One region of the Pseudalkalibacillus sp. A8 genome, then DNA from elsewhere that is predicted to be linked to it. Evidence: riboswitches for the same ligand, from Rfam matches in the RefSeq annotation. Region 1 holds a riboswitch; each other region holds the start of a gene.
The links. A riboswitch is a leader RNA that binds a small molecule or an ion and turns the genes downstream of it on or off. The one in region 1 is predicted to bind lysine.
Positions count from the first base shown of each region.

Region 2: another riboswitch for lysine. It lies ahead of ACJROX_RS22865 (Na+/H+ antiporter NhaC family protein); the one in region 1 lies ahead of lysA (diaminopimelate decarboxylase).
Region 3: another riboswitch for lysine. It lies ahead of ACJROX_RS17345 (aspartate kinase); the one in region 1 lies ahead of lysA (diaminopimelate decarboxylase).

Region 1 is NZ_CP174509.1:3,495,975-3,506,807, reverse strand. Features, by position in the region: gene ACJROX_RS18100 (D-alanyl-D-alanine carboxypeptidase family protein) at 136-1,308, shown strand; gene spoIIAA (anti-sigma F factor antagonist) at 1,423-1,773, shown strand; gene spoIIAB (anti-sigma F factor) at 1,773-2,213, shown strand; gene sigF (RNA polymerase sporulation sigma factor SigF) at 2,226-2,984, shown strand; gene ACJROX_RS18080 (stage V sporulation protein AA) at 3,320-3,943, shown strand; gene ACJROX_RS18075 (stage V sporulation protein AB) at 3,933-4,355, shown strand; gene spoVAC (stage V sporulation protein AC) at 4,385-4,849, shown strand; gene spoVAD (stage V sporulation protein AD) at 4,872-5,891, shown strand; gene spoVAE (stage V sporulation protein AE) at 5,891-6,244, shown strand; gene ACJROX_RS18055 (stage V sporulation protein AE) at 6,251-6,841, shown strand; gene ACJROX_RS18050 (spore germination protein) at 6,807-8,282, shown strand; lysine riboswitch at 8,353-8,524, shown strand; gene lysA (diaminopimelate decarboxylase) at 8,635-9,960, shown strand; gene ACJROX_RS18040 (peptidylprolyl isomerase) at 10,096-10,533, shown strand.
Region 2 is NZ_CP174509.1:4,440,635-4,451,467, reverse strand. Features, by position in the region: gene ACJROX_RS22880 (bifunctional metallophosphatase/5'-nucleotidase) at 1-989, shown strand, start outside; gene ACJROX_RS22875 (YunC family protein) at 1,057-1,362, shown strand; gene yunB (sporulation protein YunB) at 1,437-2,213, shown strand; lysine riboswitch at 2,316-2,502, shown strand; gene ACJROX_RS22865 (Na+/H+ antiporter NhaC family protein) at 2,896-4,464, shown strand; gene ACJROX_RS22860 (sodium-dependent transporter) at 5,093-6,616, shown strand; gene ACJROX_RS22855 (methionine/alanine import family NSS transporter small subunit) at 6,617-6,721, shown strand; gene ACJROX_RS22850 (M23 family metallopeptidase) at 6,781-7,776, opposite strand; gene lipA (lipoyl synthase) at 7,993-8,892, shown strand; gene ACJROX_RS22840 (YhcN/YlaJ family sporulation lipoprotein) at 9,038-9,652, opposite strand; gene ACJROX_RS22835 (YutD family protein) at 9,767-10,111, shown strand; gene ACJROX_RS22830 (hypothetical protein) at 10,144-10,371, opposite strand; gene ACJROX_RS22825 (DUF3055 domain-containing protein) at 10,718-10,833, opposite strand, start outside.
Region 3 is NZ_CP174509.1:3,360,077-3,370,909, reverse strand. Features, by position in the region: gene ACJROX_RS17355 (GDSL-type esterase/lipase family protein) at 224-934, shown strand; gene ACJROX_RS17350 (VOC family protein) at 1,078-1,572, shown strand; lysine riboswitch at 1,769-1,959, shown strand; gene ACJROX_RS17345 (aspartate kinase) at 2,271-3,503, shown strand; SAM riboswitch class I at 3,630-3,736, shown strand; gene ACJROX_RS17340 (phosphoadenylyl-sulfate reductase) at 3,905-4,618, shown strand; gene ACJROX_RS17335 (anion permease) at 4,635-5,705, shown strand; gene sat (sulfate adenylyltransferase) at 5,707-6,855, shown strand; gene cysC (adenylyl-sulfate kinase) at 6,877-7,473, shown strand; gene ACJROX_RS17320 (nitrite/sulfite reductase) at 7,489-9,117, shown strand; gene ACJROX_RS17315 (DUF3906 family protein) at 9,133-9,357, shown strand; gene cobA (uroporphyrinogen-III C-methyltransferase) at 9,379-10,164, shown strand; gene ACJROX_RS17305 (sirohydrochlorin chelatase) at 10,179-10,833, shown strand, end outside.

The DNA.
Region 1 (10,833 bases):
ATTCTCGCAAAACTCGGACATGATCTCACCAAACAAAAATATCTTACCATCAATCGAGTTCCAAAATTCAGAAGAAAGTATAAACCGCCCAAAATTGGAAAATATAAGAATACTAAGAATGGAGGGATTATGTCTATGAAACGCTTTTTTACATGTATGATAGCGGCCGTGATGGGGGTATCAGTCCTTTCACCAGCAGCTTTAGCCAATGAAGATCATGTTACAGTCAATTCTCTAGCGAATAAAGCATCATCTGCAATATTGATTGAAAGAGATACAGGTACTGTTCTATTCGATAAAAACCCTGATGAAAAGCTTCCTCCGGCGAGTATGACGAAGATCATGACCTTGATTCTCGTAATGGAAGCTTTACATAAAGGCAAAATCAATCTGAAAGATAAAGTAAGAACAAGTGAATATGCAGCCTCTATGGGTGGTTCTCAAATCTTCCTCGAAGAAGGAGAGATCATGACTGTCGAAGAGATGCTTAAGGGTGTTGCCTTGGCATCCGGGAACGATGCTTCAGTTGCCCTTGGAGAGTTCATCGCAGGTACGAACGATGCTTTCGTCAAACAGATGAACGACAAAGCGAAGGAGCTTGGCCTTAAGAACACCAAATTTAAAAACGCTACCGGGCTGCCGGAAAAAGACCATTACAGTACTGCAAGAGATATGGCCTTGATGGCAAAGGAACTTTTGAAGTATGAGCAGATTACAAATTACACAGGCAAGTATGAAGATTATCTACGTCAGAATACTGACAAAAAGTTCTGGCTAGTCAATACCAACAAGCTTGTAAAATTCTATCCTGGTGTCGATGGACTCAAAACAGGTTATACGACCGAAGCGAAATATTGTTTGACAGCGACAGCTAAAAAAGACGATATGCGAGTCATCGCTGTAGTCATGGGAGCACCAACGACAAAAGAACGAAATGCCCAAGTGACCCAAATGCTTGATTACGCTTTTGCGAATTATCAAACGGAACGAATCTACGAAAGACACCAGATGATCGATAAAATTCCGGTTCACAAAGGTGTTTCGAAGACTGTACAAATGGCGACTTCAGAACCGATCTCCCTTTTAATGAAGAAAGGTGAGAAAAAGATGAAGCTGACCACAGAAATTAAAATCAACAAACAAGTGAAAATGCCGATCGAAAAAGGTGAACGTCTTGGGACGCTGGTTGTTAAAAACAACGGAAAAACAGTGACAGAATCACCATTGGTTGCATCTGAAAATGTAGAAGCAGCAAACTGGTGGGGACTGTTCAAGAGAACTGTGGGCAAGTTTTCGCAGACACCGTAAATTTTCGCATATTATCAGATTATAAATCGATTCAACACTAGTTTTGTCAGCGAGGAGGATTCCATTATCACCATATAGAAATGACTCACTACCGAGATGAAGGAGGAGAGGTTAGTGAGTCTTAGTGTGAAACTCGAAGTCAAAGATCGTGTACTGTGTATTCGATTAGCCGGCGAATTAGACCACCATACAGCAGAACAGCTACGGACAGAAGTTGATCAAACGATTAAGGAAAATAATATCCATGATATCGTATTGAATTTAGAAGCCTTGTCATTTATGGATAGTTCGGGATTAGGAGTAATCCTTGGACGTTATAAATTGATAAAAAGTCAAGGTGGAGAAATGGTCGTATGTTCAATCTCCCCTTCTGTCAAAAGGCTGTTTGAAATGTCAGGCATGTTCAAGATCATTCGTCTTGAAGATAGTGAACAAAAAGCTTTGCACACGCTGGGGGTGGCGTAATGAAAAATGTCATGAAGATGGAATTCTCTGCTCGTAGTGAAAATGAATCATTTGCCAGGGTTACAGTTGCAGCATTCATCGCACAGCTTGACCCGACCGTAGATGAGTTGACTGAAATCAAAACCGTCGTTTCTGAAGCTGTTACGAATGCAATCATTCATGGATACGATAACAATGCAGACGGGATGGTTTACATTGAATGCATCCTGGATGAGGGATGCGTTGAATTGGCGATCCGTGATGAAGGGATCGGTATCGATGACTTGGACGAAGCGCGTCAGCCCTTATTCACAACAAAGCCTGAATTAGAAAGATCCGGTATGGGCTTCACGATAATGGAAAATTTCATGGATAAAATCGAAATCGAAACAGAAAAATCCTTCGGTACCACGATTCGCTTGAAGAAGTATTTGACAAATCATAAAGCGCTTTGTAATTAAGGAGCATGAGCCATGGATTTGGACGTCAAACAAGACAAAAAAAATACGTTTCTCAATGACAAGGAAATGAAAGAATTGATTCAACGAAGTCAAGAAGGCGATCAGACAGCAAGAGATACCATTGTCGAGAAAAACATGCGGTTAGTCTGGTCTGTTGTACAACGCTTTTTGAACAGGGGATACGAGCCGGATGACCTTTTTCAAATCGGCAGTATCGGGTTGCTTAAATCTGTAGATAAATTCGATCTTAGTTATGACGTAAAATTCTCAACCTATGCAGTTCCGATGATCATCGGAGAAATTCAGCGATTTATCCGTGACGATGGGACAGTTAAAGTCAGTCGCTCGCTGAAGGAGCTCGGGAATAAAGTCCGGAAGGTGCGGGATGAACTTTCAAAAGACCTTGGCCGTAATCCAACAGTGAATGAAATTGCGACAAAACTTGGTATCAGTCCTGAGGATGTCGTGATGGCTCAAGAAGCTGTACGTGCTCCATCATCGATCCACGAAACGGTGTATGAAAATGATGGAGATCCAATTACATTGCTTGACCAAATTTCTGATCAAGGTGATTCGAAGTGGTTCGACCAGATCGCTTTGAAGGAAGCGATCCAGACCTTGAATGAACGGGAAAAACTGATTGTTTATCTGCGATACTATAAAGATCAGACGCAGTCTGAAGTTGCAAACCGGCTTGGAATATCACAAGTCCAGGTTTCAAGGCTTGAAAAGAAAATCCTCCAAGAAATGAAGACCCAGATGGACGAATGAATCGTCTATCTGGGTTATTTTTTGATAGGGTCTATTTTCAAGTAATGGTGACTATAGTCCTCAGCAAATACTTCCTATTTTCCTCAATTTTTTCCTCTAAGTTCTATTTTTAATTAGAAACACGCCGAAATTCCTCATAATCACGCCGTTTTTTACATAATCATGCGGAAATTCATGATATCACGCTAATTGATCATAATTTGCGCGTGGAGGTTAAAGACCATAGATCTGATCAACCCAATAGGTAATTACTGGATAGATTGGGTGGACAGAATGAGAGAGGTTTGGAAGAAACATACTACATATAAACGAATTGGCATAAGGGGGGACTTTTTTTGGAGGTTGAAGCGGTTTATTTGCGTATGCGGCATAGGCTACTTAGTTCACCTGGACAGACGATACGAATTAAAGACCTTGCTCAACTCGTTGGCCCTGAAGATGTCATTCAAGAAATTGGTCAAATGATTGTTCATAAAATCACGGTACAAGACAAAACAATCGTCATCGTAGATCTTATGAAAGTGTTGAAGACCATCAGAAAAAAATTTCCGAAATTAGATATTCAAACGGTCGGTACACCACAAACAATCATAGAAGTCCAGTACAAGAGACCGAAAATTACTGGGGTTTATTTTGTCGTTGTTTGGATCCTATTATTCATCGGTGCAGCACTTGCTATCATGAATTTCCATGAGGATGTAAGCATGCAGCAGGTTCATCAAAAGATTTATTATTTGGTGACTGGACGAAGAAATGACTATCCGCTCCTTTTACAAGTTCCTTATTCTATTGGCCTTGGATTAGGGATGGTCCTCTTTTTCAACCACATCTTCAAAAAACGTTTCAATGAAGAACCGAGCCCGCTTGAAGTGGAAATGTTCAACTATCAACAAGATTTGGACCAGTACGTCATCATGCATGAGAACAAAGAGAACGAGAAGAAAGCTCATGACAATTAAAATCATCACCGTCATGTTAATAGGCTTAGGCGGTGGACTTGCGGTAGGGGCAGGATTCGTTGCCATTTTAACGGTGTTTGGGATCATCCCCCGGTTAATGCAGATTTCGAAAACCAACTCAAAAATAAGAAGTTATGAATTAAGCATCATTAGCGGCGTCTTGTTTTCGAGTTGGTACGGATTGAGGGATCTCACAATCTCCTCGAGCCAATGGCTGCTGATCCCGATTGGTCTGGCAAGCGGTACCTTTGTTGGAATGCTGGCTGCTGCCTTGACAGAAGTCCTGAATGTTCTGCCGATACTTATGAAACGTGTTGGTTTCAAAGAACAAGTCCTTCTCTTGTTGATGGCGATTTTATTCGGAAAAGTAATAGGATCACTTTTTCACTGGATTTTCTTCGTTCATCTGTAAATTTTAAAGGCAAAAAGGAGCTGTTACAAATGGGTAAGAACAAATTGTCACCCGAACAACAAGCATATAAAGAAAAGATCAAACCATTACAACCGACACCACCTTATTTTGTGAATTGTCTAAAGGCCTTTTTAATCGGAGGATTGATATGTGCGATCGGACAAGGAATCACTAATTTTTACATCACCTTTTTCAATTTCACAGAGAAAACAGCTGGAAACCCTACAGTCGCAACTCTGATTCTTGCTGCATCTTTACTCACAGGATTAGGGGTTTACGACAAGCTTGGACAATTTTCTGGAGCGGGATCAATCGTTCCGGTAACCGGATTCGCAAATGCTGTAACGAGTGCAGCGCTTGAACATAAAAGTGAAGGGCTCGTGCTGGGAGTTGCAACAAACCTTTTCAAACTGGCAGGGGCCGTGATTGTATTCGGTGCTGTCGCTGCCTATATAATCGGTATGCTCCGATATTTGTTCCAGATGGTATTATGACGCCTTAGGAGGATCAACAACAATGAAGCTTACAGGTAAACAAACTTGGACATATTCAAAACCTTTATACATCAATGCAACAGGCACTGCAGTCGGTCCAGAGGAGGCAGCTGGTCCGCTTGGCGAAACCTATGATATCACGTTCGGTGATCTTCATTGCGGACAAGAGAATTGGGAACTTGCCGAACGCCACTTAATGGAGCAAGCAATTGAGGCTTGCATGAAAAAAGCTGGAAAAAGCCCGGATGAAATGGATTTATTTTTATCTGGTGATCTCATCAATCAGACTGTCATCGCAAATTACACGGCCCGTAAAAACCAGATTCCTTACCTTGGGTTGTTCGGTGCATGCTCTACATCGATGGAGACGCTGGCCCTGGCTTCTGCGTTGGTTGACGGGGATTTTGCCAACACAGTGCTTACTGCCGTAAGTAGCCATAACGCCACAGCTGAAAGACAATTCCGTTACCCGACAGAATATGGGGGACAAAAACCGGATACAGCGACTTATACAGTGACAGGTGCAGGGGCTTCTATCGTCAGTGCAAAACCATCACCGATCCAAATCAAAGCGGCTACTATTGGTCGCGTGCTGGATCTTGGGATAACCGATCCTTTCGATATGGGATCAGCGATGGCACCAGCTGCTGCTGACACGATTGCAACACATTTTGAAGACACTGGCCGGTCACCGGATGATTATGATTTGATCGTGACCGGTGATTTATCAGCCGTCGGCTCACCGATTTTGCTTGAATTATTACGTGAAAAAAACTATGATTTGTCGTCTAATCATCAGGACTGCGGCTTACTGGTTTATCGACCAGATCAACCGGTTTTTGCTGGAGGAAGCGGTTGTGCATGTTCAGCTGTAGTAACGTATGGACACCTTCTAAAAGAAATGAAAGAAGGGAAGCTGAAGCGGATATTCGTTGTGGCGACAGGAGCCCTGATGAATCCGATGATGGTCCAGCAAAAGGAAACAATTCCTACGATTGCGCATGGTGTAGTGATAGAAGCTACTGATGGAGGTGGTGTTTGATGGTCGAGTATTTTATAGCTTTTGTAGTGGGAGGTCTCATCTGTGTAATCGGTCAATTACTGATGGATATATTCAAATTGACACCAGCCCATGTCACCTCAAGCTTCGTTGTTGCAGGAGCTGCACTTGATGGGTTCGGTTTATATGACAAATTGATTCAGTTTGCAGGCGCAGGCGCTACTGTTCCAATTACAAGCTTTGGTCACTCTCTCCTTCATGGAGCGATGGCAGAAGCCGATGAACACGGATTTATCGGGATTGCGATGGGAATCTTCCAGTTGACCTCTGCGGGTATTTCTTCTGCTATACTTTTCGGTTTCATCGTGGCGGTCCTTTTTAAACCAAAAGGATGATTATATATGAAAAAACGAGTCATCATGATCACTGACGGAGATTTATACGCATTGAAAGCTGTGGAACAAGTCGCAAAAGAGATAGGCGGCCGTTGTATTTCCCAATCTTGGGGAAATCCGACAAAAATCACCGGTGACGAGATTGTCTCGATGATCCTGTCCACACCCTATGATCCAGTCCTGGTCATGTTCGATGACTGCGGGTATCGAGGTGAGGGTCCTGGAGAAAGGGCTATGCGTGATGTAGCGAATCATCCAGACATCGAGATACTAGGTGCGATTGCTGTCGCTTCGAAAACCCACCTGGCTGAATGGACCCATGTAGATGTGAGCATCGACCGTTTTGGTGAATTGTCAGCTTATGGTGTAGATAAAAGCGGACTTCCAGATATGGAGTTTGGCCGTTTGGATGGTGACACGGTCTATGTTCTCGATGAACTGGATATTCCATTTATCGTCGGTGTGGGGGATATCGGAAAAATGTCAGGGATCGATACTGCTGAAAGAGGAGCTCCGATTACAAGGCAAGCGGTCCAACTCATCTTAGAAAGGAGTACCCGAAATGCATCCCAAGAAAGAGGAAACACCCATTCATAAGAAAATTGCAGAGAATGAACAGTTCCTGAAAGATAAGATGGGGATCGGAAAAAGCTTTGATGTAGGTGTTCGTAAAATGAACATCTTGAATAAAGAAATCCACATATATTACTGCACAGGTCTCTGTGACAGTGAATTCATCATCATGCTATTGAAAGAACTGCTTGATGCGGACCATGAATATCGGACGAGCGCAAAAGCGAAAGATGTCATTAAAAATCACCTCGCTCATCAGCAGGTTTCTACAGCGAAGAACTTAGACGAAGTCATTGACCGAGTCCTTTCAGGGCTGGTTGCAGTTTTGATCGAAGGTCATAATGAAGGCTTTATTGTCGATGTAAGGAGTTACCCAGGACGTTCCCCAGAGGAGCCTGATGTCGAAAAAGTTGTCCGTGGGGCCCGTGATGGATATACAGAAAATATCGTGGAAAACACGGCTCTAACGAGAAGAAGGTTAAGGGATGAACGGTTACGAAACGAAATCATGCAGGTTGGGGACCGTTCGAAGACAGACGTCTGTATCTCTTATCTAGAAGATGTAGCAGATCCTGGATTGATTGAAACGATACGAAAAGAGCTGAAATCGATCCGGATCGATGGGATTCCGATGGCTGATAAGACTGTTGAAGAATTTTTGGTGAATCAAGGCTGGAATCCGTATCCGCTTGTAAGGTATACTGAACGGCCCGATGTTGCTGCAACCCATCTTTTGGAAGGACATGTCCTCGTATTCGTGGATACGTCCCCAAGTGTCATCATTACACCAACTACATTTTTCCATCACGTCCAGCATGCCGAAGAATATCGCCAGACTCCGATGATCGGTGCGTTTCTAAGATGGATTCGGTTTGGAGGTATGCTGGCTTCGCTCTTTTTATTGCCAATTTGGTTGTTGTTCGTTTTGAATGAAAATTTACTTCCACCCAACCTGAATTTCATAGGACCGACCAAAGAATCGAATGTCCCGATCTATCTTCAAATCATTTTTGCTGAACTAGGTATCGATGTCTTGAGGATGGCCGCGATCCATACGCCATCAGCCCTCTCAACCGCAATGGGATTGATTGCAGCGGTGTTAATCGGCCAGATCGCAATAGATGTCGGTTTATTCGTGTCGGAAGTCATCTTGTATGTTGCACTCGCAGCGATCGGCTCATTTTCCACACCGAGTTATGAATTGAGTGTCGCCAATAAGATCGTGAGGCTGATATTGATTACACTCGTATTCCTTTTCGGAGTCCCAGGGTTCATGATCGGCTGTACCTTCGTAATGTTATTCATGTGCAGTATCAAAAATTTGAATACCCCATATCTATGGCCTTTCATCCCCTTCAATCCACAAGCTTTGATGCAAGTGTTGGTCAGGGTCTCTGTTCCTTTATCGAAGGTTCGGCCAAGCATTGTTCGTCCACAGCAGAACAAAAAACAATCCGATGCTTGATATTTGGTGTTGATTCAATCTGCTATTTATGCTACAGTAGTTCTTAATTTAATAATTGCCTCATTTGACGTGATGGGGTAGAGGCGCAGAGAGAATGAGTAGCTGTCCATAGCCAGGGGGGCGATGACGGACAATGAAAGGTCGATTTGCCGAAGCAAACTTAATCCCAATTAAGGTTGCTGGGCCGTTGCTGAATAAGTAACGGACTGTCACTACAAATGTAGTGGAGAGCTATTCCGACTGATGAGGGTACGGGTTTAAACCAGTTTTTATGTACCGCAACATAGGCTGGTTTTTGGTATTTTTATCAGTTAATACGCTTTCTCCAAATAGAGAGAGGAGAATTTGATTAATGGCATTTTTAGGAACTGGAACAGTGAACAAAAAAGGACATTTGGAAATCGGCGGGGTAGATACGATCGAATTGGCAAAGGAATTCGGTACCCCCCTTTACGTTTATGATGTTGCTAAAATAAGAGCACAAGCGCATGCATTCTGTTCAACTTTCAAAAAGAGGAAGGTTGAAGCGAAAGTTGCCTATGCAAGTAAAGCTTTTGCTAGTGTAGCAATGTTTCAATTGATTGACGAAGAAGGCCTTTGCCTTGATGTTGTATCAGGTGGAGAACTGTATACTGCACTTCATGCAGGTTTTCCAACTGAAAAGATACACTTTCACGGAAATAATAAGAGTCTTGAAGAACTTCAGATGGCGGTCAAAGAAGGTGTAGGGTGTATTGTCGTCGACAACTTTTACGAGCTTGATCTAATAAAGCAGGTAGGACAAGAGTTGAACAAGGTCATCCCTGTTCTGTTGAGAATTACACCTGGAATTGAAGCTCATACGCATGATTACATTCTGACAGGCCAAGAAGACTCGAAGTTCGGTTTTGATATCGTCAGTAAACAAGCAGATCAAGCGCTGCATGAATGTTTGGCATCTGAACATATGGATGTTCTCGGTGTCCACTGTCATATCGGTTCGCAAATTTTTGAAGCAGATGGTTTCGTCATGGCTGTCCAAAAAGTGTTCGATCAGCTTTTAGAATGGAAAAGTTCAAATGGTTTTGAAGCGAGAGTTGTAAATCTTGGTGGGGGCTTCGGCATTGCTCATACCTCTGAAGAAACTTCTATCTCGATTGAGAAGGTGATCAACGTCTTGATCGATGAAGTGGAAAAACAAGTAGAAAACCATGATCTTGGCATGCCGGAGATTTGGATCGAACCTGGACGTTCCCTGGTTGGAGAAGCTGGCACGACGCTTTACACGATCGGATCGGAAAAAAGAATCCCTGGTATTCGAAATTATGTCTCTGTTGATGGAGGGATGACGGATAATCTTCGTCCTGCTCTTTATCAGGCGAAATATGAAGCAGTGGTCGCAAACCGTCTGTTACAAAAAAACATGCAGACAGTATCAATTGCCGGAAGATGCTGTGAGTCCGGAGACATGTTGATCCATGACATCCAGCTTCCGAAAACCTCCCAAGGAGATATTTTAGCGATGTTCTGTACGGGAGCGTATGGTTACGCGATGGCGAACAATTATAATCGCTTGCCAAGACCAGCTGTCGTCTTTGTTGAAAATGAAGAAGCACAGTTAGTAGTGGAAAGAGAATCCTATAAAGATCTGATCCATCTGGATAGACCATTGAAAAAAACACTTGTATCAAGCAAGTAACCCCTGACGCCTCAGGGGTTTCTTCCTTTATTTCACTTTTTGAAAACTATGAGGCTCCATATGTCTTACTATGGCTTTGGTTAAAAAAATGATATCATGTAAATTGATGTTTATATAACAAAGGAGATGTTATACATGGCTAAAAAAGGATATATCCTTATGGAAAATGGGGAAAAAATTGAATTGGAATTCTTTCCTGAAGAAGCTCCTAATACTGTAGCTAATTTTGAGAAATTAGCAAATGAAGGTTTTTATGATGGAGTGACATTCCATAGAGTAATACCTGGTTTTGTTAGTCAGGGTGGTGATCCTACAGGAACTGGTGCAGGAGGAAGCGGAACTACGATTAAATGTGAAACTGAAGGAAACCCACACAAACATGAAGCGGGATCATTATCTATGGCCCATGCAGGTAAAGACACTGGTTCTAGCCAATTTTTCATTGTACATGAGCCACAGCCTCACCTAAATGGAGTTCATACTGTATTTGGAAAATTAACAAGCGGACTTGAAACGGCTAGATCAATGGAAAATGGCGATGTTATGAAAGAAGTTAAAGTCTGGGAAGAATAAATAGTGAAAGATCGACTCAGTTTGGGTCGATCTATTTTTTTACCGTCATGGGACTGTTTGAGTCCGGAAAATCCGGATAACAGCCTCATAAGAACATTTGAGTGTGGAAAAAAACATGGAAGGTATTCAAAGAAGGTCTATGGCGCCCTGGTTTTGCAAGAAACAGAAAACGAGGTAAACAGAAAACGAGGGACTCATAATCCGTTTTTTGAGTTGCAGCTTGCATCGTCTTTATTTAAAATATTACCTTTTCCTTGCTAAAGAGTCGAATTAAGAGTAACATGTAGGTACAATAAAAAA
Region 2 (10,833 bases), 940 kb from region 1:
TTGGGGTGACAGCTCCATATAAAGCCTATTACCAACAGCTTGGTTGGGAAGTAGAGGATCCGTATGGAGCGATTGAAATGACGACAAAACAAATCCGCAGTCAAGTCGATATTCTCATTCTGCTCTCTCATCTTGGACTGGAAGCTGATAAACAGATTTCTTCCGAAATGAGTGATATTGATATCATACTAGGGGCTCATACACATCATGTGCTTCCAAACGGACTACACGCCAATGATACGACAATCGGGCAGGCTGGAAAGTTCGGTGTTTACATTGGTCATATTGAAATCGAATGGGATGAAAAACTGTGTAGAATTGAACATGTGAAAGCTACTTGTATTGATCTCCAGGAGTATGAAATTGACGAAGCAAGCGAACAACTTCTTTCTCGATTATCTGAACAAGCCAATGAAAATTTACATGAAGTCGTGGCTGATTTGGACCATCCTCTTGATTTGGAGTGGTTTGGTTCTTCTCCTTTTACAACTTTATTAGCTGAAGCGATCAGAGAATGGTGCGAATCCGAAATCAGCATGGTCAATGCGGGCTTATTGCTTGAACCGTTAAAGAAAGGGCCTGTTACAAAAGGTGATCTCCACCGTGTTTGTCCCCATCCGATCAATCCGTGTAGAATCATGCTCAAGGGCGAGTATTTAAAAGAGTTGATCCACCACGCCATGACAAAGGAATTGGAAAACCTTGAAGTCAAAGGCCTCGGTTTCCGCGGAAAAGTGATGGGACGAATGGTTTTCGATGGTGTAGAGATCAAAGGTGAAGAGATGGAGGATGGCGAATATCATGTTCAGGAGATTTCAATTAATGGGGAACCGATAGTCCCTGAAAGAATTTATTCGGTTGGAGCAATTGACATGTTTACTTTCGGACGTTTACTTCCATCAGTCCATTATGCAGCGGAAAAGATTTATTACTTGCCGGAAATGTTGAGGGATGTCCTTGCATGGAAGTTAAAAACCTTTGAAAGATAGGCACTACGCCAACACGCTTTGTACTACTATGTCATATTGATAGTAGGGAAAAGGAGCGTGAGGAAAGATGATTACGGTCACTCCAATCGAAATCGATGGGCATCTATTTACAGGCGTAACAGTTGCGTTACCGAAAACGAATTTCATGTCGATCAGTAATGATAAAGGATATATCATGTGCGGGGCACTTGATGTTGCATTACTGAATGAGAAATTGGCTGAGCGAAAAATTATCGCTGGTCGAGCTGTGGGTGTACGAACATTGGATCAGCTCTTGGATGCTCCTTTAGAGTCCGTTACATTAGAAGCGGAAGCCATGGGGATCACCAAAGGCACCAGTGGACGTGAAGCTCTTCTTAAAATGGCTCGATGATAATCATGTACAAATTAATAGCGATACAACCCCCGATCATTGCATACATATAGCAATAGATAGGGGGTATCTTTATGTGGAGAATCCGGAGGCGTCCCCGAGAACGTCCTCTTCCATTCCAATATGTCTTCATCATATCGTTCATTATCTTCATCTTATTGACAGCACAGGCATTATGGCTCGTCGATAAGGGCTTACAGCCTACTCTGATGGAAATTGCGGAAAACGAAACAAAGAAGTACGCCCAGCTTGCTATACAAAGCGCAATTAAAAAACGGATCGTTGAATCGGACAGCATTGAAAACATCATTGACGTGACTAGGGACAATAATGGGAAAGTTTCTTCGGTAAATACCAACCCTAAGGTTGCCAATGAAATCCTCCAGCTTGCAACAACGAATGTACAATTTTATCTTGAACAGATCGAAGCGGGGAATGTGCCGGACCATGCTGAGTTTTCGGATGTAGAGGTGAAACGCGAAAGTGAAGGGAACCGGGGGATTTTCACCGAAATCCCTATGGGGCGTGCTACGCATAACACGTTATTGGCAAACTTGGGGCCGAAAATCCCTGTGGGGTTCCGTTTGACAGGAGCAGTCGAAACGGATGTAAAAGAGGAACTGATACAATCAGGGATCAATAACCAGGTTTATAAAGTATGGATCAGTGTCATAGTGGATGTACAGATCGTCGTTCCATTCGAAACGAAGAAATCGAGGATCGTAACCAATATACCCCTTGTGAATATGTTCATTAATGGTGAAGTTCCGGATTACTATAACAATGGCGGGAATGGTACACTGCAACCGACATTACCAATCGAGAAAAAAGAAAATGAAAGCAACAACTAGTAATTATTAGAAATAATGAATAAAAACAGAGATATGCTTGTTTTTTGACAGGTTATCCGTTATAATCCATTGTGTCGTAAAATTCATAGAGACCTTATCATCAGATGAGGTAGTGGAGCAAATAATATCAGTACTTTGGTGCGAGAAAGACATCGATGACCATCACTGGAAAGGGTTATTTGCCGAAACAGTTTACTTTTGTCGAAAGGTTTACTGTTGGGGCTGCATCAAATAGGTGTAGCACTGTCACTATTCGGGAAGATTGAATTAGTGGAGAACTACGTGATCGATGGGGGATAACTGTTACTTAAAAGGTAACGATAGGTTATTTTCTATCTATCGTTGCCTTTTTTATTTTTTGGCTTTGTAAAATTTTCTGTTGATTTCTAACAGATAAATGCTTTAAGTGAAATGCGTCCTGCGGGAAAGCGAGCCAGAAGTGATGTCTAGCTCAGCGACCAGTCACTTGGATCACTTCAAACTTCCTGCGGCGGGGGACACATTGATTTTTGGTCACCGAACTTTGTTTGGTTCGAGCCTCCTCGTCAGTTTTCCAGTGACCTACTAAGCGGGGCGATTCCGCTTTTCTTTATCCCGCGGAAAGGGATTGAATTTCGCGAAAATCAGCAATTAAGTATAACAGAGCCCGTTTTAAAAATTTCTAGGAGGTAAATAAATTCATATGGAAAATACAATTTATTCTTTGATTCCGCCGCTGCTGGCATTGCTGATGGTGGCATTGACGAGAAAAGTGCTGTTGTCTCTTGGCACAGGGATTCTTGTCGGAGCATTCATGCTTAATAATTTTAATATTCTAGCAAGCCTTACCCAGATTTTCGAAATTGTACGGGACCTCTTTGTCACACAGAACGATGCAGGTGCATGGGAAGTGAACACCTGGAACGTATTCATCTTATTATTTTTATTGATTCTCGGAATAATGACGTCCATGATTGCGATTGCGGGTGGAAGCCGTGCTTTCGGTGAATGGGCGATCAAAAAGGTGAAAACGCGTGTTGGAGCTCAAATTCTAACGATTGTCCTCGGGATTATCATCTTCATTGATGATTACTTCAATTCTCTTGCAGTAGGTAATGTAAGCCGTCCCCTGACGGACCGCCACCGTATCTCAAGAGCAAAGCTTGCATACTATATTGATTCCACTGCTGCCCCCGTATGTGTCATTTCACCAGTTTCGAGCTGGGGGGCTTATATCATTGGTTTGATCGGTGGTATTCTTGCCACTCATGAAGTAGCAGGAATCGGGGCTTTAGAAGCCTTTGTAAAAATGATTCCGATGAACATTTATGCATTATCCGCCTTGTTACTTGTATTTGCGACAGCGCTATGGAACATCAACCTTTTCTCGATGAAGACACATGAAGAGAGAGCTATCAATGAAGGTCAAGTGTTGGACCCGGAAAACAAAGCAGTACCTGGACAACAAAGTGGATTGCCAGAAAGTGATAAAGGGAAGGTAGGGGATTTGATCTGGCCGATCATCGCGTTGATTATCGGGACTGTAGGAGCAATGCTTTATACTGGTGCACAAGCAACTGAAGGAAATGTCACCCTGCTATCGATGTTTGAAAATACCGATGTAGCAAAATCACTTGTGTATGGAGGACTATTCGGCTTAGCAGTAACCATCCTCCTTTTCTTGACGAAGAAACTGCCTGGGAAGCATTTCGGTACAGGGATTTGGAAAGGAATCCAATCCATGCTCCCTGCCATCTATATCTTGATTTTTGCATGGGCGATCATTGCTATCATTGATGAAATCGGAACTGGAAAGTATTTGGCTGGAATTGTAGATGATAACATCAATATCGCATTCTTGCCCGTATTATTGTTCGTGATTTCTGGAATCATGGCTTTTGCGACTGGGACATCATGGGGAACGTTCGGTGTAATGCTTCCGATCGCTGGTGAAATAGCAGCCGCGACAGATATCAGTTATATCTTGCCGGTACTTGCTGCAGTCCTTGCGGGCTCCGTATTCGGGGACCATTGTTCACCTATTTCCGATACGACGATTCTTTCTTCGACTGGAGCAGGAAGCAACCATATCGATCATGTGATGACACAATTGCCATATGCCATTTTAGCAGCTGTTGTCAGCTCCATTGGCTTCCTCATTCTAGGATTTACGCAAAGCATCACATTGGCATTGTTAGTATCGCTTGCACTGATGATTATCATCGCATTCATATTAAGAAAGATGAGCTTAACAAGTATTGAAAAAAACTAACCTGAAAAGGCTTGAATGATAATTTTCGATAAAGCTCTATTAAATCCTGGTGTTGATTTTTTCAATTGCGAATTTTCTTTTAGCGAAATTTGCGACACTCCTGCGGGAACAGCGAGCCAGGCGAAACCCCACAGCGATTTAAGGATCTTCGACTAAATACCACCACGTCCTGCGCCTGCGGTTACTCGGCGCAAAACTACAAGGATAGAATATGAGTCCGTGGTCTTGTGGTGAACGTCGAATCCAACATAAGGAAAGCTTCTAAGAATTCTCATCGCAGACACGAAAATGATTTCATTTTTGTGTTGAGATCCTGTGCAAGTGAGTGAAGAAGCTCGCGGATCGTCCGGGAATGGAGTGAATTTCGCAGAAATCAATGATGAAAAATAACACAGTCTTCGAATAAAGAACTGGCACTTTTATTTAGTGTCAGTTTTTTGTATTTATGCAGTAGCTTTATACTATAATAACGTTTGCAAAATTTGGATAGAAATCACTAAAAATTTTAAGAATTCTTTGACATGGTCAAGCGTAATAGATATACTATAATCGAAAAAGTCAGAAAAAACGGAAGTTTTTTAAAAAGGGACTTTAGTCAGGAAAAACACATCAGAATGGGGGAGAATGTATGGAAAATCGAGCACAATGGGGCACGAGAGCTGGCTTTATATTAGCTGCTGTCGGGTCTGCAATCGGTCTCGGAAACATCTGGCGTTTTCCGGCAGTAGCCTATGACAACGGCGGAGGGGCCTTTTTTATTCCTTATCTAATCGCGTTATTGACAGCCGGAATCCCACTATTGGTCATGGAGTTCACTATGGGCCACAAGTACCGGGGATCTGCACCGCTTACTTACCACCGTATGAATAAAAAGTACGAGTGGATTGGGTGGTGGCAAGTATTTATTTCTTTTGTAATCTCAACTTATTATGCCGTCATCATCGCTTGGGCGATATCTTATTCCATTTTCGCATTAAATCTTAAGTGGGGTGATGACACAGAAGGATTCTTGTTCTCGGAATATTTGAATTTAAGTGCGCCAGGTGAAGTAGGAAGCTTGGTACCAGGGGTATTCATTCCATTATTAATTGTTTGGGTCATCACATTGGGCGTATTATTCAAAGGGGTCAAGAAAGGGATTGAAGCAGCTAACAAGATCTTCATTCCTGCACTAGTGGTATTATTCTTGATCATTGTCATACGTGCAATTACATTACCAGGAGCGGCGGCAGGTCTTGATGCTTTCTTCAAACCGAACTTTGATGCGATTTGGGATGGAAAGGTCTGGGTAGCAGCTTATGGCCAGATTTTCTTCAGTTTATCGATTGCATTCGCGATCATGATCACCTATTCGAGTTATCTGCCGAAAAAATCTGATATTACAAACAATGCATTCATCACCGGATTCAGTAACTCAGGATTTGAACTTTTGGCAGGTATCGGAGTCTTCAGTGCTCTTGGATTCATGGCAGTGGCAGCTAACGTGCCTGTGGATGAAGTTGTTACAGGTGGAGTCGGCCTTGCATTCGTCGTCTTCCCTCAGATCATCAACCAGTTTCCAGCGCTTAATGAATTATTCGGGTTCTTATTCTTTGCAACACTAGTCCTTGCAGGTCTATCATCACTGATTTCGATTGTGGAAACGTACGTGGCTGGTTTCTCAGAGAAATTCGGAACTTCACGTACAAAAGCTGTATTTGTGGGTGGGGGACTTGCAGCACTAGTCTCAATCCTATTTGCTACACAAGGCGGCTTGTTCTTCCTTGATGCTGCAGACTACTTCATCAACCAATTCGGTATCGCCCTTGTAGGATTAGTCGAAGTAATCGCAGTAGCATGGTTCTTGAAGAAACTTACCGATTTCCAAGGGCATTCGAATGAAATTTCGGATATCCGCCTTGGTGGCTGGTGGAAGATATGTTTAGGCATCATTACACCACTCATCTTAGGATACATGATGTTCCAACTTTTCAAGCAGAATCTGATGAGACAATTTCCAACGGAGACTGGAAACTATGAAGGTTATTCAGACTTCTTCATTTTCTATTCCGGATGGGCTGTTGCAATCGGAGCTGTAGTAGTCGGAATCCTCTTCTCTTTAAAGAAGTGGAATAGTAATACTTCTCTTGAGTCCGAAAAGGAGGTTAACTAAATGTCTGGTGGAGCAATTACTATGATGGTCATCGGAATGGTTGTCCTTTGGGGAGGTTTAGCTGCAAGCATTGCTAACGCGGTTAAAACTTCTAAACAAAAATAAAAAAGTGGATGAGCTGGTTCTAACCAAGCTCATCCTTTTTTCTGTTTAATGGGTCTTTTTTATCTTTTCCGGTTTTTAATACGGTCTTGCCGTTCCCATGCTTTCAGATATGGATAAGGATCGAATGACCACTCGTTGTAACCATTGTCACGGTACATTCCATAATGTAAATGCGGAGGAAATTTTCCTGCGGTCCCCGGTGGCCCGTACCCTGAGCTCCCTACAAACCCGATTGTTTGCCCTGGTTTGACAACCGAGCCTTTACCGATACCCTTCTCAAATCCATTTAGATGGGCGTAATAATGGTAAACGTTGTTCAAATCACGAATTCCCACACGCCATCCTCCAAAACGGTTCCAACCCGCTATTTCTACAATGCCATACGTTGTTGCTCTGACAGGTACACCATAATCAGCAAAAATATCGGTCCCTTCATGGATCCGCAGCCCACCGAATCCCCGTCGATCACCCCAAGTATTTTTAAAACTGTAATTTGACCTTATTGGTACAGGAAATGCTCGATCATGGAGACTTAGTGTCTGGTACTCCCGGAAGACTTTCGCAATGCCGAGGATGATATCGACTGTTTTATCTCGGTGGTAGTAATCCCACAAACCGATTTTAATATTTTCTTCATCAAAACCGTAAGCTTGAAGGTAATTGGCGAACGTGTAAAGTAAATCCTCATCATTGTTTCGATCCGCTTTTCCATCATTGTTGCCGTCAAGGCCATTACCACCAAACAGTGAAATAGTCGATGCATCCGAGTCGTCCAAATTAGGATTCAAAGGCCCAACCCATTGTATGGGCGAATAATAGATCCCGATCAAGCCTTCTTCTTCAGGAAGGTCTTTTTGAGCACGCCGGATCGATCGTTCATATTGATCAACCGCTGCCAGGTAATACCATGGGATCGATGTGAGAGCCTCCATCTTATGATAGAGGGCATAACGCTCAACATCTTCTTTTTGATACGCTTTCTTCGCTTCAGCTTTTTCAGTTGTACATATGCTTAGACCTATTATGAAAATGAGTAACACTACAATTTTTTTCATACAGGGAGTTCAGTCCTTTCCTGTATCTTTTCATAATGTTAGTTTGTATTGAAAAAGGTAAATAATGATTATCAAATGTTGGAAAACAGGTCGTATGCTTGGATAATGGAACTTCATCGAACAATATGATACAGTAGAAAGGTATTAGATCAACGCATCAGAGTAGTGTCACTCAATGCCGGAATCTTAAACTAATCCAATATTGGAGTGAGTTAGATGGCGAAAAAAGAAGAATATATTCGTAAGCCCGAATGGCTTAAGATCAAATTAAATACAAACGAAAACTACACTGGTCTGAAAAAAATGATGCGCGAGAAAAACTTACATACGGTATGTGAAGAAGCCCGTTGTCCGAATATCCACGAATGCTGGGCAGTCCGTAAAACGGCTACCTTCATGATCCTTGGCGATGTATGTACGCGTGCATGCCGCTTTTGTGCTGTAAAGACTGGTTTACCAAATGAATTAGATCTACAAGAACCTGAACGTGTTGCTGATTCTGTAAAATTGATGGGACTTAAGCATGCGGTCATCACAGCAGTCGCAAGGGATGATTTGAAAGACGGCGGGGCAGGTGTGTATGCTGAAACAGTACGTGCTGTACGCCGAGCAAATCCTTTCTGCACAGTAGAAGTACTGCCATCAGATATGATGGGAAAATACGAAAACTTGAAGACATTGATGGATGCCCGTCCAGACATCCTGAACCACAATATTGAGACTGTTGAAAGATTGACACCGAGAGTCCGTGCCCGCGCAACATATGAACGCTCACTGGAATTCTTGCGTCGTGCAAAAGAGATGCAGCCGGATATCCCGACAAAATCAAGTATTATGGTTGGTCTTGGCGAAACGAAGGAGGAGATCATCCAGACGATGGACGACCTTCGTGCTAACAATGTTGACATCATGACAATCGGGCAATATCTCCAACCAACTAAGAAACATCTGAAAGTCCAGAAATATTATCACCCGGATGAATTTGCGGAGCTTAAAGAAATCGCCATGTCAAAAGGTTTCAGCCATTGTGAATCAGGACCGTTAGTACGTTCATCATACCATGCTGACGAACAAGTAAATTCAGCATCTAAACAACGCCAACAAGAAGCAAAATAAGTTTAATTGGAAAGAGAAAGAGGCTGAACCGTCCGAAAAAGGGAACGGTATAAGCCTCTTTTCTTGTTTTCGTCTTTTTAAAAGCCAAAATATCTCGACAACTAATGAAATAGAAATGCTCAGACGAAGAAAGACGACCCCTCACTCATTGTCCTCCCTCAGATCTTCCATCGCCTTCCATTTCACCATCTTTATCTGGATCTGTGTAACCTTGAGGGGATTTTTTCATTTCTTTAACCAGACCATCAATACTGCGCTTCACGTTAGCCGAAGTTTCATCCATATTTTTATATCGTTCAATGTATTCGAAAAGGGTCGTATCGTCGGACACATATACATGGAACCAGCGTGGCACCACTGACATTGCGGATCTTTTTACGATATCAGCAGCTCGATCCCGATCATCAGTTTTGGCATCATAAACAATAAGTACTTTATCACTTGTTACGAGGGTAGCCGAATCTCTGATTATTCGATTCTGCATGACCATCCTCGAAATAGTGTCTGAAAGGATTTTCTTATCAATTTGTGGTGCGCTGCCGAAGCTACGACGATCATTGCTCGGACTTTGGATCCGAGTATAGCCGAAGTCATCCATTGCCTCCGGCGGCGTTTTGCCTGGGGTACCCGCCCGATCTTTAACATCGATGGTAGGATTCAATCCATTTCCGTTTGCACCATCATAATCACCTTTATCCATCCCGCAAGCTGGTAAGATAAGCATTGTACATGTTAATCCAGCTATCATGAATTTTTTCATTTACTGTCACCTCCTACCTATAGATTTTGCTGCAACTTTTATGGCTATACTGCCAGAACTTGTACATCTACCCATAAATCGTGATAAAATAGAAATGTGAATGGAGTGATGAAATTGGTTTGCGTAAATGGAATCAATTATGAAGTTATAGAGGAGTTTCGAAATGGATGGAACGAGGAAGAATTTACATCCAGATATAGCGAAATTTTACATAAATACGATTATATCGTTGGTGATTGGGGTTATAATCAGCTTCGGTTACGCGGCTTTTTTGAGGACAATAGCGATAAAGCGAATTATGAAACGAAATTCAGTACAGTGCCTGAATATCTGTTGGAGTTTTGTAATTTCGGTTGTCCTTATTTCATTGTAAAAAAAGTCAAAACGAATGACCCAAAAAAAGAATCAAGTAAACCCTCGAACAAAAAAGAGATGAGTAAAGCAGAAAAAGGGAGCTGACTTGATGTCAGTCCCTTTTTCTTTAGTTGATTTTAATAATCCTGATATGGCGGCTCTGTTTCCCGATCTGGATCACTATGCACGGGGTGTGCACCTGGGAATTGCCGCGGAATGTCCTGATGAAGCGTTTTGTTCTCATAGTTGAAAGCACTGTAATAACGCTGGTCTTCATCAAACGGAGTCGTTTTTCCTAACTTAGCATTGATCGGAGAGCCGTAAGGACCCTCAGGTAAGTCCTCAGGTAAGACGAATTTATGCATCGTCTCTACATTCGAGAAATCAGTGTACTTTTCATTCTCTTTTCGGAAACCTCTTCTTCTTGCCAAAGGACACCACTCCTTCTAGGCTTTAGGATAGGGGACTTCTATCCTTTATTATATTGCCCTGTGGAGTAGGTTATTACTGAAGTTAAAAGCTTACATTATAATTGTCATTTTCCAGCATTTTTTGTTGGTCTAGTGGCCATCTTTCCGTTATTTGGATAAACGGCAGTTGATCTCCTTTGATTTTACGTAAAAAAGGTCTCTGGTGTCCTCTATTTTTTATAACAGTGGTTTTTGGCAAATAAGGTCTCAAATGTCATTAAATCCATGAAAGCAGCTCCTTCTAAGAAAGCACCTCTTCTTCTAAAAATTCTCGAAGCTCTTGCGCATCTTCTTCGTTCAAATTGAAGGCATGTTCTAAATAACCTGGCTCATCCAAGTCATCACGGCCGATAATCC
Region 3 (10,833 bases), 140 kb from region 1:
TATCATAGACTTTCCAGAAGGAACCGCATTTTTGTAAATGGACAAAGCATGAATGTTCTTGGTTCAGCAGAAGCTTATTTGTTTGATGGAGATGAGAATAAATTACCCCTATGGAAAACATGAGGAGATCTTCCAATCAAATGGCTTCTAATTTAGCTCCTCCGATGGACCAATTGGTTTAACCAGGAATTCAGTAGGGTAGGTTAAGCCCTAGGAGGAGCATATGATAAAAATATTATTATATATCATTGGATCAGTGTTGATCATCTCAACCATCGCTGGTATCGTGGGACTTAATAAAAAGCAAGAAGCAAAGACGAAAAAACATGAAGAGGTAGTTGCGTTAGGTGATTCGTTGACCTACGGGGTAGGAGACAATACGGGAAACGGCTATGTCAGTGATCTTCAATTGTTACTTTCGCAAAACAAAGGTGGAGCGGTCACAGTTCATAATTATGGAATTCCAGGGCAACAATCCGATGGTTTGCTTTATCAAATAAAAAATACAGATGTAAAGGATGACTTAGATGATGCAGATTATTTCATCATTTTCATCGGGACAAATGATGTACTTAAAAGTAATGGCCACAATTTGCTGCCAATCTATGAAAAACGGCTAGAAGTTGGAAAAGCTGACTATGAAAATAATATAAGAGAAATTCTCAGTATCATCCGTAATAAAAATCAGGAAGCGCCTATTCTTTTTCTCGGCCTATACAATCCATTTCCTGACTCAGTACAAATTGAGCAGGTAATTGAAGAATGGAATAAGACCAGTAATGAGATCATCAATGAATACCCACGTGTAAAATTCATATCGACCAATGAACTCTTTCAAAAAAAATCTACCGAGTATTTCAGTGATTCCCTCCATCCAAATAAAAAAGGCTATAAATTGATTACAAAGAAAATTGTTAATGAATACGATTTTTAAACGTTAATCAACAGTAAGGGAATTCGCGGTCCTTACTGTTTTTGCTTTTTTATTATGATGACGGTTAGATTGTTGAAGGATTTGGTAGTACATAGATCGAACTTTTTTATTTGAAAATATATGAACTGAAGGAGGAAAATGATTTGGGTATTTCTCTGTCAAAAATCACTCCAAACTTATGGTTCGATCATCAAGCTGAAGAGGCAGCCAACTTTTATGTTTCAATTTTCAAGGATTCAAAGATTGTGAATGTGACTCGGTATGGAGAAGCAGGGCCTGGTCCTGAGGGAAGTGTATTGACTGTAACTTTTGATATTGAGGGTCAATCGTTCGTAGCGCTGAACGGTGGCCCACATTTCACTTTCTCACCTGCCATTTCATTTTTAGTGGATTGTGAGACGCAGGATGAAGTGGATGGGTTATGGGATAAGCTATCCATTGGTGGGGAAAAAGAGCAATGCGGTTGGCTTAGAGACAAGTATGGCGTATCTTGGCAAATCGTTCCTGCCGTTTTGAGAGAAATGTTGAATGACCCTGATCCTGAAAAATCGCAACGAGTCATGAAAGCTATGCTTCAGATGAAGAAAATAAATATAAAAGATTTACAAAAAGCATATGAACCATTGACAAAGAACTAAAGACAGCTATATTTGTCTATAGGAATAATATGAGTGTACTGGGTGGACACATTTCATGGAACATGAGATGTGTCTTTTTTAATGATTATTTCCATCAAATAATTATTCTGAAAAAAGCCTTGTTTCATTTTTATGTATCTGTTAAAATAACAAACAATTAAATTTATTGGCCACACTTCAAGTACATTTTCATTGAAGTGATGGTAGAGGCGCGAAAACCAAAAGTACTTTGCATGAAGAGGTTGAGCTCTAATGAGTGCATAGGAAAGGGGGATTCGCCGAAGCCGAATTGTTTCTCAACGAGCATTTGGCTGGACCTGTACTGAATAAGTACAGGGCTGTCATACGACCAGAGTCCCAGCTGTCGTATGGAGGACTATCTCACGTAAAGGGAATAAGTGTGGCAGACGTTTGAGGATTGACTCTCAAGGTCTGACGATTTGTTTATTTATTTCAACCATTTTTTTTGATGGTTCAAATAAAACGTCCGTCACACTTTTAATGAGTCAATCCTTTTTTACACTATAAGAAAGTATAAATACTTTCTTAAGTATAAGTGCACAAGCTGTTCACTTCGGAAGCAATACTCCGCACGAAGGAGAAGCATTTGCTTTTTCGAGGAACTAAGGCTCAGCCGTCGCCACAGGCTTGGCTTTGCCAAGTTTTCTTTATCTTTTTCAAACGAAAGGAATGTAAAGATGGGATTAATTGTACAAAAATTTGGTGGTACATCTGTAGGTTCAATTGAACGAATTCAAAATGTGGCCGATCGGGTCATCGATACTTACAAGCAAGGTAAGGATGTCGTTGTCGTCGTTTCAGCAATGGGAAAAAGCACTGACCATTTGATTCAAATGGCGAACGATATTTCTAACAATCCCTCAAAAAGGGAACTTGATATGCTCGTTTCAACAGGAGAGCAGGTTTCGATGTCATTATTAGCAATGGCGTTACAAGAAAATGGCTATCAATCTGTTTCACTTACAGGTTGGCAAGCTGGGATCCAAACGGAAAACACTCATGGCAATGCAAGGATTCTAGATATCGATACAAAACGACTCAATGGGTACTTAGCTGCTGGAAACATTGTCATAGTTGCTGGATTCCAGGGGCTGACGGATGACGATGAAATCGCCACGCTTGGAAGAGGAGGATCCGATACGACCGCCGTAGCATTGGCTGCTTCTTTAAGAGCTGAAAAGTGTGAGATCTATACAGATGTTACGGGTGTATATACTACTGATCCAAGAGTGGTGAAAGAAGCAAGAAAGTTGGATTCCATTTCTTATGATGAAATGCTTGAAATGGCGAATCTAGGGGCGGGAGTCCTACATCCTAGATCAGTCGAATTTGCCAAAAATTATAACGTGAAATTAGAGGTTCGTTCAAGTATGGAAAAAGAAACCGGAACAATGATAGAGGAGGAAGTTTCTATGGAAGGAAATCTTACAGTTCGGGGAATTGCATTTGAAGATAATGTTACAAAAGTGACGGTCCATGGATTGCAGGATGATATATCTACTTTATCAAAGTTATTTACCATTCTTTCTGATCACAAAATCAATGTAGATATCATCATCCAAAACACGAACGGCAATGAATCCACGGATATTTCTTTTTCATTGGATTCAGCGGTGCTCAATAACGCATTGGAAGTGTTGAGTGAATACCAGCCTCAATTGAATTATGATCATATTACCTATGATGGAGATCTTGCGAAAGTATCGATCGTGGGATCAGGAATGATTTCCAATCCAGGTGTCGCAGCTAAAATGTTTGATGCTCTCGCTTCTCATGGAATAAAGATCAAGATGGTCAGCACGTCAGAAATCAAAGTGTCTACGATTGTCGATAGCACAGCAATGATCTCTGCAGTTGAATGCTTGCATGAAGCATTTGAACTTGTAGAAAGAAAACCTGTCCAAGTGTAATAAAAATTGACTCCTGTATACTGCTATGCAAGGATCGAGAAGAACGACCTGTAAAAATAATCGAAACAATCAAAAAAAGACTGTTGACTTTTGCATTTGGAATAGTTAGAATGGTAAACAAATTAAATCTTATCAAGAGTGACGGAGGGACCTGGCCCAATGATGTCCGGCAACCTGCATGTATGCAAGGTGCTAAATCCAGCAAAATGGATTCCCATTTTGGTAGATAAGGTGAAACGATGATTAGCCTGAGAGTCTTCCAATTTGGAAGGCTTTTATTTATTCTCAAATATTGAAAAGTTGAAAAGGCTGCTGACTAGACAAACTAGAGGCGACTTTAACCTTTGAACAGGTTAGGGTTGCCTCTTTCTTTTTTCACAGAAACGATAGGAGGGATTAATTTGGGACAATTAATAACGTACAAAACATGGTCTGACAATAAACTGGATATCTCCATAGACTCTGAAACCAAAGGTGCTTTACCGGTATTGGAGTGGGCTTACGGCCAGTACAAGGAGGACCTCATTTATGCTTGCAGCTTCGGGGCTGAAGGGATTGTATTGGTCGATTTGATTTCTAAAGTTAAACCATATGCAAAAATCGTTTTCCTGGATACCGGGCTTCACTTCGACGAGACATATGAATTGATTGAAAGAGTGAAAGCTCGTTATCCGCAATTACAAATTGAAATGAAAAGACCTGAATTGACAGTAGCAGAACAATCTGAAACGTATGGAGAGAACCTCTGGGAACATGATCCGACCCAATGCTGTCACATCCGGAAGGTGGTTCCGCTCGCGCAGACTTTATCAGGATATAAAGCTTGGATATCGGGGCTTAGAAGAGAACAATCACCTACGCGGAGAGACACAGAGTTCATCAATAAAGACGAAAAGTTTCGAGCAATCAAAGTTTGTCCCTTGATTCACTGGTCCTGGAAAGATGTCTGGCGATACATCAATGACCATGACCTTCCCTATAACATCCTCCATGATCAGGGATATCCAAGCATCGGATGTGAGAAATGCACTTTACCGACAGATGATGCTGCTGATTTACGAGCAGGGAGATGGACGAATTTGAAGAAGACAGAATGCGGTCTGCACCTATCATGAGGGGAGCAGACGTTAAATGATTCTGATTGCATTTTCAGTTGCTTTCTTCTTCGCCATGAATATGGGGGCGAGCGGGGCTGCCGCATCAATGGGCGTCTCTTACGGGTCGGGTGCGATAAACAAGAAAATCATCGCTTTGGTCATTTGTGGAACAGGTGTTTTTCTTGGAGCGGTCATAGGTGGGGGGGAAGTCGTCGAAACAATCGGCTCCGGAATCGTCCCTGAAGACATCATCACAACCCAGACAGCAGTCATCATCCTTGGTGCGGCCACCATTTCATTAGGGTTCGCCAATCTGATCGGGATTCCGTTATCCACGAGTGAAGTCACTGTCGGATCGGTCGTTGGTGTGGGGCTGGCGTACCAATCACTCTATGTAAAAAGCTTACTGACCGTTGTCCTGATATGGATTCTAATTCCGATCATTGCTTTCGTAATTGCCCTGATCTTCGGGAAAATGATCCAATCCATCCAGAATAGATACCATACTGTTCTAGAGGGGAATTGGAAGAAATGGTTGACCGTTCTTTTGATCCTGATGGGGTTTTTGGAAGCTTTTTCAGCCGGAATGAACAATGTCGCCAATGCGATTGGTCCGTTGGTTGGGGCTGGAATGATTTCTATCTCACATGGAACGTTGATTGGAGGTGGATTCATTGCTTTAGGAGCAATCCTCTTTGGAGGAAAGGTGTTGGAGACAAACGGTAAACGTATTACGAAATTCTCACTTCTTGAAGGTAGTGCCATATCAGGAACAGGTGCAACGTTAGTCATCATCGCGTCCATTTTTGGAATACCTGTTCCACTGACACAAATCACAACCTCAGCCATCATCGGAATCGGGACGGGGCAGAAAGGTCTTTCTTTCCTGCAAAAGAACATCATTTTGCAAATGATAAAAGTTTGGGTCGTCTCACCTGTATTTTCACTTGTCATTTCATACGGGATGGTCAAGGTTTTATTGGATAGCGATTTCTACACCCTTAGTGTCATAGGGAGTGTATTCATTGCAACCATTGGATCATTGAGTCTGATCAAAACGATCAAAGCAGAAAAACGTACCATACATGAACAAGGAGGAATTTAACATGAGCACAAGCATTCCACATGGAGGGAAATTGATCAATCGTATCAATCCACATTTTGATTACGAGTCATTGAAAAAAGAAATCGAATTGGATGCAACCGCACTCAGTGATCTTGAATTGATTGCAATCGGTGGGTACAGTCCACTTGAAGGATTTTTAGGAGAAAAAGATTATAAAAGTGTCGTTAACGATATGAGACTTGACAATGGATTGCCATGGAGCATTCCGATCACTCTACCGGTAACTGAAGAAAAAGCCTCTCAATTACAAATCGGTGATCAGGTAAAGCTTGTGAAAGATGGAAAGGTATATGGGGTGATTAGCATCCATGAAAAGTATGTTCCCGATAAGCTCCGGGAGGCACTACATGTCTACAAAACGGCAGAAACTGCCCATCCCGGTGTGAAAAAATTACTAGAGCGGCCTAATGTTTACATAGGAGGCCCTATCCATCTCGTCCAACGCCCGGCAAAAGACCGATTCGCAGATTATTATCTCGATCCGGAGCAAACACGTGAACAATTTGACGAACTTGGTTGGAAGACGGTGGTCGGTTTCCAAACACGGAATCCTGTCCACCGAGCACATGAGTATATTCAAAAATCCGCACTAGAAACGGTTGATGGTTTATTCCTGAATCCGCTTGTCGGAGAGACGAAAGCGGATGATATACCGGCAGATGTGAGGCTGGAAAGCTATGAAGTCCTTCTTGAAAATTACTATCCGAGGGACCGCGTTTTTCTAGCGGTTTTCCCAGCCGCTATGCGTTATGCCGGTCCGAGAGAGGCGATCTTTCATGCACTTGTCCGAAAGAATTTCGGCTGCACCCATTTCATTGTCGGCAGGGATCATGCCGGCGTAGGGAATTTTTATGGAACTTACGATGCTCAAAAGATATTCAGTCATTTTACAAAAGAAGAGTTAGGAATCGAAACATTATTTTTCGAGCATAGCTTTTATTGTTCAAAATGCGAAAATATGGCTTCGACGAAAACATGTCCACATGACAAGCAGTATCATGTCGTGTTGTCTGGTACGAAGGTGAGGGAGCTTCTTCGAAATGGATCGACCCCACCAAGTACGTTCAGCCGCCCAGAAGTGGCCGAAGTCTTGATAAAAGGATTGAAACAAGAACCGGTAACAACTTGAACAACTGAAGGAGTGAGATAAGTGGCAATTCAAAATATCATATGGCACGAATCGGCTGTATCGAAAAGCGAACGACGTCGTTTGAATAAACAGACAAGCAGTATCATCTGGTTTACAGGTCTTTCTGGATCCGGGAAGTCTACATTGGCAAACGCTGTCGACCGGAAGCTGCACGATCTAGGGTTGAGGAGTTACGTACTGGATGGGGATAATATCCGCCATGGTTTGAACCAAGGACTTGGTTTTTCAGTAGAGGACAGGCAAGAAAACATCAGGCGGATCGGTGAGGTCGCGAAATTGTTTGTCGATAGTGGTCAATTCGCCATCACCGCTTTTATTTCCCCATTTAAGGAGGACCGGAATCGGGTGCGGGAGATGGTTGAAGCCGATGAATTCATCGAAGTTTATGTGAAATGTCCATTGGCTGAGTGTGAAACACGTGATCCGAAGGGGTTGTATGAAAAGGCGCGCAAAGGAGAGATACCTGATTTCACCGGCGTAAGTTCGCCATATGAAGAACCCGAATCACCAGAACTGGTCATTGAAACAAACAACTATTCAGTTGAGGAATGTGCCGATCAAGTGATCACGTATTTAAAAGAAAAGAACCTATTTTAAGAGGAGGATGTTCCATTGGCATATGAAAAAATCTGGGCAGACAACGAAAAGCTGAATAAAACCGAATTGAAAAAGCTTGAGAAAGACGGACTTGAAATCTTTAAAGATATCCCGCATTACGCTGAAAATGGTTTCGAATCAATTCCTAAAGAAGAGTGGGATTCATTCAAATGGGCAGGCCTGTATCTACAACGGCCGAAAGAAGATGGTTATTTCATGATGCGGGTCAATGTCCCGTCAGGTGTACTGAATTACGAACAAGCAGAAGCACTGGCATCGATTTGTAAAGACTATGGCCGCGGGGTATTCGATGTCACTACACGCCAGGCGATCCAGTTCCACTGGCTGGAAATCGAGAACATCCCGGATATTTTCAACCGTCTACAACGGGTAGGTCTTTCTTCTGCGGGAGCTTGCGGGGATATCACACGTAATATCGTCGGAAATCCGCTGGCTGGAATAGATCCGAATGAGTTGTTCGATACAGAACCGATTGTAAGAGAGATTTATGAGTATTTCCAACATAATCAAGATTTCTCGAACTTGCCGCGGAAATACAAGGTCTCAATCAGCACGAATGTCCATAATGCATCGAATGCTGAAATCAATTGCCTTTCCTTCACCCCGGCTGTCAAAGAAATCGATGGAGAGGAAGTCAATGGGTTTCATGTAAAGGTAGGTGGAGGTCTCGCGGCAAGACCATATCTTGCAGAAACATTGGATGTCTTCATACAGCCGGAGCAAGTCAAAGAGACAGCGATTGCGATCACGACGATCTTCAGGGACTTCGGTTACAGGGAGAAACGTCACCGTGCACGGCTTAAGTTTCTTGTCGCGGATTGGGGTCCTGAGCAATTTAAAGAAAAATTAGTTGAGCTTACAGGTCCCTTGCCTTCAAAAGGTGAGGATGTCCAAAAGGATTGGAATGCAGGCTACTTTTATGGTGTGCATAAACAAAAACAGGACGGGTTGAATTATATCGGATTCAACGTTCCAGTCGGCCGGTTGGATGCAGATGAGGTTTTGGAAATCGCTAAAATATCAAAACAGTATGGAAATGGCGAGATCCGGACTTGTAACTCTCAAAATATCATTATACCGAACATCCCGGACGAGAAAGTCGATACACTCTTGCAAGAAAAGATATTTGAGAGGATTACGATTGAACCGAAACGCTTCATTGCATATTCTGTATCGTGCACGGGGATTGAATTTTGCAACCTTGCATTAGTGGAAACGAAAGAGCGGATGCGTCGGATAGCAGAATACCTCGATGAACAGATCAGGGTGGATGTCCCGATAAGGCTTCATATGGTTGGATGCCCGAATTCGTGCGGACAACGGCAAATCGCTGATATCGGATTGCAAGGGATCAAAATGAAATCGAAGGAAAAAGGCATGATTGAGGCATTTGAAATCTATGTCGGCGGTACATTAAATGACGGCGGGAAATTCAATGAGAAGTTGAAAGGTAAGATTGATGGCGAACACCTTCCTGCTGTTCTAAAAGAGTTTCTTGTCTATTTTAAAGAAGCGAAGATCCCTGGGGAATCGTTCTATGATTTCGTCGGCCGTCTCGGTATAGAGCCGCTACAGGAAGAATTGGATCATATTTTAGGAAATGTGACCGAGAATGTTTCGTGATAGGAGGGGCGATGAATGAACTTATACCGGTTTGAAGTGACGGCGAATGGTGAAGTGATTCCAGTCATCATCGCTGCAGAAAATGATAATGCGGCATTCCATCTCGTAGAAGTTGAACTTGAAAAATATTTTCTGAGATTACCTGAGGTTGATGATATATCGCTATATGAGAAAAAGAAGATCCGTAGAGGCAACGGTTTTGTCCTACATGAACAAGAGACGATTTTGACCGGCAGTTAAACATGTGAAGGAGAGGATGAAATGGGTAAAGTCTATCTAGTGGGGGCAGGTCCAGGGGATCCAGGATTGATAACAGTTAAAGGAATGAAGTGTATAGAAGAAGCAGATGTCATACTTTACGATCGATTGATCAACAAGGAACTATTAAACTATGCAAAGCCTGATGCAGAACTGATCTATTGCGGTAAACTTCCAGACTATCATCTCATGAAACAGGAAACGATCAATCGTTTTCTCGTTAAAAACGGGAAAAAGGGTAAAATCGTCACGAGGTTGAAAGGCGGCGATCCGTTCGTGTATGGCAGGGGCGGAGAAGAAGCAGAAGAATTAGCGAAGCATGGGCTCGAGTTTGAAATCGTTCCAGGAATCACATCTGGAATCGCAGCTCCTGCATATGCGGGTATACCTGTCACACATCGGGAACATAGCTCAACCTTCGCATTCGTGACTGGACATCGACGTAAGGATAAAGAAGGGGACGACCTCCATTGGGAAAGCCTTGCAAAAGGGATCGATACACTTGCCATTTATATGGGAGTAAAAAACCTTCCCTATATTTGTGAACAACTGTTGAAGCATGGTCGTCCTGCTGCTACACCTGTCGCCCTTGTCCATTGGGGCACGATCGAGGAACAGCGGACCGTGACCGGAACATTAGACTCCATTGTCGAGATTGTTGAACAAAGTGATATTAAAAATCCAAGCATGATCATCGTTGGTGAGGTCGTACGCCTGCGCGACAAAATCAACTGGTTTGAACGATTGATCCAGCCAGAAAATGAATTGCAGACACAAGTTGCTTTTTAAGATGGAGGGATGAGATGCAAGCCATTCTATACATCGGTCATGGCAGCAGGGTTGAAGAAGCAAGGAATCAAGCCGCTCGATTCATGCAACAAAGTATGGAGCACCAATCAGTACCGATCCAGGAAATCAGTTTTCTGGAATTGGCACACCCGACGATTGAAGAAGGGTTTCAACGATGCCTTGAACGTGGCGCCACTCGGATAGCAGTCGTCCCAGTCCTGTTGCTCACTGCTGGACATGCAAAAACAGATATCCCTTTAGAGCTGGAGCGATTACAAATGAGATGGCCGGATGTACAAATTACGTATGGGCGACCGTTTGGCGTTCATATGGGTATCATCGATATTTTGGTCGAACGAATCTATGAGCAGCAACAACCGGTTAACGATGCGATGGTCCTTCTAGTCGGGAGAGGCAGCAGTGACCCAGATGTGAAAAGAGATTTACGTAAAATTGCCGATCTGTTGCATGAGAAATATCCATTCAAAAGAGTGGAAACATCGTTTTTGGCTGCAGCAGAACCCAGTTTTGAGAAAGGGCTTGAACTAGCTGAACAATTCGGTCACAAGCAAGTGTTTGTGGTCCCCTATCTATTATTTACGGGGATCTTGATGAAAAGCATGGAAAAGACGATCAGAAAAATGATTCCTGCTGATCAGGAATTCATTT